2 regions of the Achromobacter sp. 1012554356 genome follow, and region 1 is predicted to be linked to the other one. Evidence: predicted binding sites of a transcription regulator. Region 1 holds the regulator's gene; the other holds the start of a gene.
The links. The regulator FNR, encoded in region 1, switches genes on or off when oxygen is low (the NO sensors DNR and NnrR bind a similar motif). The targets are predictions, from matches to a motif close to TTGATNNNNATCAA.

Region 1 (3,232 bases):
CAGATCCAGCGACAGCACGCGCTTGCCGCGCAGGCTTTCCGGCACTTCGTCGTTGACGATGCGCTGCGCCAGGCCTTCGACGATGGCGGTCTTGCCGACGCCGGGTTCGCCGATCAGCACGGGGTTGTTCTTGGTGCGGCGCTGCAGGATCTGGATGGTGCGGCGAATTTCGTCGTCGCGGCCGATGACCGGATCCAGCTTGCCCTGCCGGGCGCGCTCGGTCAGGTCCAGCGTGTATTTGGAAAGGGCTTCGCGGTTGGCCTCGCCTTCCGCGCCCGAGACGTTCTCGCCGCCGCGCACGGCGTCGATCGCGGCTTCAAGGGCCTTTTTCTGCAGGCCCGCATCGCGCAGGATGCGGCCGGCCTCACCCTTGTCGTCGGCCAGTGCAAGCAGAAAGAGTTCGCTGGCGATGTAGGTGTCGCCGCGGCGGGCGGCTTCCTTGTCGGTGCGGGTCAGCACGCCCTGCAGGTCGCGGCCCACCTGGACGTTGTCTTCGCCCTGCACCTGCGGCAGCCCCTTCAGGGCGGACTCCAGCGCCGGGCCCAGGCGGTTGACCGCCACGCCGGCACGCGCCAGCAGACTGCCTGCGCCGCTGTCAGCATCCGACAGCAGGGCGGACAGCACGTGGACGGGTTCGATGTAGGGATGGTCGTTGCGGGCGGCGAGACTTTGCGCGTCCGCCAGCGCTTGTTGGAACTTGGTCGTCAGTTTGTCGAATCGCATAATGGTCGTATTGGCTTGTGGGGAGCCTGACCGATCCGTGCCGGCTGGCTCGATAACCTGAATATGTGGCCGGATGGGACAATTTCAACACCCGGCGGCCCTCATGGTTTTCTTCGACGTGCACCAGCAAACAGAGCAATGAGCATATACGTTTTTGTGTACGGCACCCTACGGGCCGGCGAAATCAACGATCTTGCCCGCGCCGCCGAGGCGCGCGGCTTGCCGGCCGCCAGCCACGTCGGACCGGCCAGCGTGCCTGGCATGCTGGTCGATTTCGGCGACTGGCCCGGCCTGATCCCCGTGGACGACGGACGGCGCGTACGCGGCGATGTCTACCGGGTGGATCCGGCGCTGATTGCCCTGATGGACGAGATCGAGGAATACGAGCCCGGCAAGCCCGGCTGCTTCGTACGCCGGACGGTTTCCGCCCGCCTGGAAGGCCCCGGCGCGACGGGTCTTCTGCCCTGCGCGTACTATCCGATCGACCCCGCGCTGCGGGCCGCGGCGGTCGATATTGCGGGGGACGACTGGATCGCTCACCGCCTTTCCAGAACAAAGCAGGACGCCCGGTAAGACACCCGTAGTAACAACGGACTACAATAGACGCCTGTCTCGTGCTTCACACCCGTTCCGGCGCCCGCCGCGCAATGGGCACTCTAAAGGTCATCGTATGCAAAAACGGGTCCCCATTGCCCCTGATGCCGCCCACTGTTCCACGTGCATGCTGGGTCACGTCTGCGTTCCCGTGGGCATGGCAGCCGCCGAAGTCGAAAAGCTGGACGAACTGGTTAAAGAGCGCGTCCGCGTGGAAAAAGGCAAGACGCTCTATTCGCTGGATCATCCGCTCGACGCCGTCTATGGCGTGCGCTTCGGCAGCCTGAAGACGCAGCTTGAAGACGCCACCGGCCAGATCCAGATCACCGGCTTTCATCTGCCCGGCGAAATCGTCGGCATGGACGGCATGCTGGACGGCAAGCACGTGTCGGCCGCCGTGGCGCTCGAAGACTCCGAGGTCTGCGTCATCCGCCTGAACGAAGTCGATCGCGTCGCGTCGCACCTGCCGTCGCTGCAACAGCAGTTCCGCCGCCTCATGAGCCGCGAGATCACCCGCTCGCACCAAATGCTGGCCTCGCTGGGGTCCATGCGGTCGGAACAGCGCCTGGCCGCGTTCCTCTTGAACCTGTCGCAGCGCTATGCCTCGCTGGGCTATTCGTCCACCGAGTTCGTACTGCGCATGAGCCGCGAAGAAATCGGCAACTACCTGGGCCTGACGCTGGAAACGGTCAGCCGTCTGTTCTCGCGATTTGCCCGCGACGGCCTCATCAAGATCAACCAGCGCGAAGTCCGCATCCTGGACCTGCCCGCGCTCAAGCAACTGCTGGGACACGAAAGCTGCTGAGCGGTCGCCGCGCCATGCGACGCCCGCCTGCCACTTCCCTGTCCCGCACCGCGCTGGCGGCATCGCTTGCCGTCGTCGCCATGCTCGCGTGCGGCGCCGCGCGCGCGCAAACGCCGCTGCCCGACCCCTACGACTACGACGAAGCCACGCCCGCGCCCAAGCGCGCGGCGCCGCTGCGCTGGCAGGCCGTTGAACTGGGCCGGCCCGGTCACCGGTACAAGATGCCGGTCTACGCCAACCGGGATCTGGCCAAGGACGACCTGCGCGGCATCAAGCAGGTGCTCATCGTCATCCACGGCGTCAAGCGCGACGCCGACAACTACTACGAAACCGCCGCCGCGCTGGTGGCCGCCGATCCCGGGCGCGCGAGCGACACGCTGGTTCTTGCCCCGCGGTTTTCCGGGTCGATCGACTCGGGTTTCTCGGGTATGGCGGCCTGGCGCAAGGCCAGCTGGGAAGACGGCCAGGAAAGCGTCCAGGCCACCGGCCGGCCTGCGCCCGTCACTTCGTTTCAGGTCCTGGACGACCTGCTGCGCAGCCTGAACGACCGCAAGCGCCTGCCAGCTCTTACCGGTCTCGTACTGGCCGGTCATTCGGCCGGCGCGCAACTGGTGCATCGGTATGCGGTGCTGAACAACGTGGACGGGGTGCTGCGCCGCGACGGCCTGGCCATGCGCTACGTCGTCGCCAACCCGTCTTCCTATCTGTACCTGACCAACGAGCGGCCACGCGCGGACGGCAAGGGTTACGCGCCGTACGAGCGCGGCATCTGCCCCACCTACAACCAGTACAAGTACGGCACCGACAAGCTGCCCGCCTACGCCCGCGAATCCGATGATTCCCGCCTTTTCGTGCGGTACGCGTCGCGCGATGTGGTCTACCTGCTGGGCGGCGCGGACAACAACCCCGAGCACCGGCTGCTGGACAAGGCCTGCGGCGCCGAAGCCCAGGGCGCCACGCGGCTGGCGCGCGGCACGGGCTATGTCCAGTACGAACACGTGCTGGCTACCCGCGGCGCCAAGCCCGTCCCCCTGCGTCACACCGCCTTCGAGGTCGGCGGCGTCGGCCACGACGGCAAGCGCATGTTCGGGTCAATCTGCGGCGTGCGGG
Region 2 (3,232 bases), on a different contig from region 1:
CCGCGTGCTGCTGTCGTACGCCGACCGCCTGCTGCGCCTGTCCGACGAGGCGCAAGCGGCCGTCCGGGAAGGCGCCCTGCAGGGCGTGCTGCGCATCGGCACCATGGAAAGCACGGCGGCCGCCCGCCTGCCGCCCATCCTGGCGGCCTATCACGCGGCCTGGCCGCAGGTACGCATTGAACTGGTGACCGGCACGTCAGGCGCATTGGCCGCCAAGGTGCGCAATTACGAGATCGAGGCCGCTTTCGTGGCGCAGCCTTTCCCTGCGGAAGGCCTGGCGGCAATGGATGCGTTCAAGGAGGAATTGGCGCTGATCTCGCCGTTGGCGTGGGATCCGATCGGCAGTCCAAAAGACCTGGGCAACCGCAGCGTCATCGCCTTTGCGGCGGGCTGCTCGTACCGGCGCATCCTGGAGTCGTGGTTGAACCAGGAGGGCATTGCGCCCGGCAAGGTGATGGAATTTGCGTCGTATCACGCCATTGTGGCGTGTGTGGCTGCCGGGACCGGTGTGGCAATCGTGCCGCGCTCGGTGCTGGCGGTGCTGGGGGCGGAGCAGACAGTGCGCGTGGGCGAGTTGTCCGGGCCTCATGGGCAGGCGCTTACCCAGCTGGTCTGGCGCGCCGACGACGACACGCCGGCGTTGCAGGCCCTGCGCAGTTGGCTGGCGCCGCCGCAGGCTTGAGCGATGCGCGCGAGGCCGCGCGCATCTTCAGGTCAGCGATCAGAAACGGTAGCCAACGCCCACGGTGGCCACCCACGGGTCGATGCGCGCGGTGCCGACGCGTTCGCCGTCCAGCGTCACCTTCGACTTGATGTCGATGTAGCGGATGTCGGCGTTCATGAACCAGCGATCGTTGATCTTGATGTCCGCGCCCAGTTGCGCGGCCACGCCCCAGGAATCGCCCAGTTTCAGGTTCGAGCCCTTCAGCGCGCCTTCGCCCTTGGTGTCGAAGAAGTGGGTGTAGTTGATGCCGACGCCGATGTACGGCTGGATCATGCTGTCGGGCAGGATGTGCCATTGCAGGCTGAGCGTGGGCGGCAATTGCTTGGTGGAGCCGATCTTGCCCAGGTTGCTGCCGCTGACGTCATGCTGGAAGGGCCAGGCGCCCAGCAGTTCGATGCCGATGTTGCGGGTGGCCATGTAGGCCAGGGTGAAGCTGGGGCGCACGTTGTTGCTCACACCCAGCTTGACGCTGCCGTCGAGCACCGTGCCATTGTTTTGCGAGGGGCGGACTTGCGTGACGCCGACGCGGAACAGCACGTCGCCGGCTTCGTGGGCGTGGGCGGGGGCGGCAAAGGCGCCGGCAGCGATCAAACCGGCAATGGCGGTGGCGCGGATACGCCCGTTCAGCGAAAACATTTTCTTCTCCGATCTTTCCGTGTGGGGTGAGACGACAGGTTCTCAGACCGCCCCGTCCCCGTGCTTGACGTGTGTCAAATCGTGAAAAGACCGTTTTCGAAGAGTGGTTATGCCGCAACAGCTGCGGTTAACCGCAACGACAAATAAAAAAACGCCGCCGGCGCGCAAGGCGTCCGACGGCGTTCATAGGTCGTGATGCGATCAACGCGGCAGTTCGCTGCTTCCCATCAGATAGGCATCGACCGAGCGTGCGCACTGGCGGCCTTCGCGGATGGCCCACACGACCAGGGACTGGCCGCGGCGCATGTCGCCGGCGGTGAAGACCTTTTCCACATTGGTGCGGTAGTCGTCGGTGTTGGCGCGCACGTTGCCGCGGCCATCGCGATCCACGCCGAACGCGTCCAGCACGTTCTGCACGGGCGACACGAAGCCCATGGCCAGCAGCACCAGGTCGGCCTTGATCTCGAACTCGGAGCCCTCGACCTCGCGCATCTTCATCTGGCCGGTGGCGTCGTCCTTGAACCATTCGACGCGCGCGCCGACCAGTTTTTCGACCTTGCCGTTGGCGCCCTTGAGCAGCTTGGTGGTCACGGACCAGTCGCGCTCGCAGCCTTCCTCGTGCGAGGACGACGTGCGCATCTTCAGCGGCCAGTACGGCCACGTCATGGTCTTGTTTTCGGACTCGGGCGGCTGAGGCATCAGTTCGAATTGCGTGACCGACGCCGCGCCGTGACGGTTGCTGGTGCCGACGCAGTCGGAACCCGTGTCGCCACCGCCGATCACCACCACGTGTTTGCCCTTGGCCAGCGTCTGGTTGGTGAGGCGGTCGCCGGCCACGGCCTTGTTCTGCTGGCGCAGGAAGTCCATGGCGAAGTACACGCCGTCGAGCTCACGGCCCGGCACCGGCAGGTCGCGCGGCGTCTCGGAGCCGCCGCTCATCACGACGGCGTCGAATTCGGCCATCAGCGATTTCGGCGTGCGCACGGTCAGGCCATCGGCCACGGGATCCTTCGGATCGCCGACGTAGGTCGACGGCGCGAATTCCACGCCCTCGGCTTCCATCTGCGAGATGCGGCGATCGATCTGGTGCTTCTCGAGTTTGAAGTCGGGAATGCCGTAGCGCAGCAGGCCGCCGATGCGGTCGCTCTTTTCGAACAGGGTCACCGAGTGGCCCGCGCGCGCCAGTTGCTGCGCGCACGCCATGCCGGCAGGTCCCGAGCCCACGACGGCGACCTTCTTGCCCGTCTTGCGCACCGGCACTTGCGGCGCCACCCAGCCTTCGGCCCAACCCTTGTCGATGATCGCGTGCTCGATGGACTTGATGCCGACAGCGTCGCTGTTGATGTTCAAGGTACAGGCGGCTTCGCAGGGCGCCGGGCAGATGCGGCCCGTGAACTCCGGGAAGTTGTTGGTGGAGTGCAGGACGTCCAGCGCGCGGCGCCAGTCCTGCTTGTACACCAGGTCATTCCAGTCCGGGATGATGTTGTTGACCGGGCAGCCGTTGTTGCAGAACGGAATGCCGCAGTCCATGCAGCGCGCCGCCTGCTGCTTGGCCTGATCGTCCGTCAGGTGCAGCACGAATTCGCGCCAGTTCTTCAGCCGCTTCTGCGGGGCCTCGGAGGCCTCCTGCAGACGCTGAAATTCCATAAATCCAGTGATTTTTCCCATGGTATCCCTCACGCAGCCAGTTGTTGCGGGTTGGCTGCACGCCACATTTCACCCAATGCGCGGCGGTAGTCCGTCGGCATGATCTTCACGAATTTGCCGCGCGAGGCTTCCCAGTCACCCAGGATTTCGCGGGCACGGTAGCTGCCGGTGTAGCGGAAGTGGTCTTCCACGAGGCGGCGCAGGATGGACTCGTCCGTCTCGCGT

Region 2: AC6LJW_RS00505 (OmpW/AlkL family protein) is a predicted target of FNR. The motif match lies at 1,425-1,438, and genes of this name have one in related genera.

The regions. Positions count from the first base shown of each region.
Region 1 is NZ_JCBANC010000052.1:3,537-6,768, forward strand. Features, by position in the region: gene clpB (ATP-dependent chaperone ClpB) at 1-723, opposite strand, end outside; gene AC6LJW_RS22515 (gamma-glutamylcyclotransferase family protein) at 862-1,296, shown strand; gene fnr (fumarate/nitrate reduction transcriptional regulator Fnr) at 1,394-2,122, shown strand; gene AC6LJW_RS22525 (hypothetical protein) at 2,137-3,232, shown strand, end outside.
Region 2 is NZ_JCBANC010000001.1:101,239-104,470, forward strand. Features, by position in the region: gene AC6LJW_RS00500 (LysR family transcriptional regulator) at 1-682, shown strand, start outside; gene AC6LJW_RS00505 (OmpW/AlkL family protein) at 722-1,360, opposite strand; gene AC6LJW_RS00510 (glutamate synthase subunit beta) at 1,562-3,028, opposite strand; gene AC6LJW_RS00515 (glutamate synthase-related protein) at 3,037-3,232, opposite strand, start outside.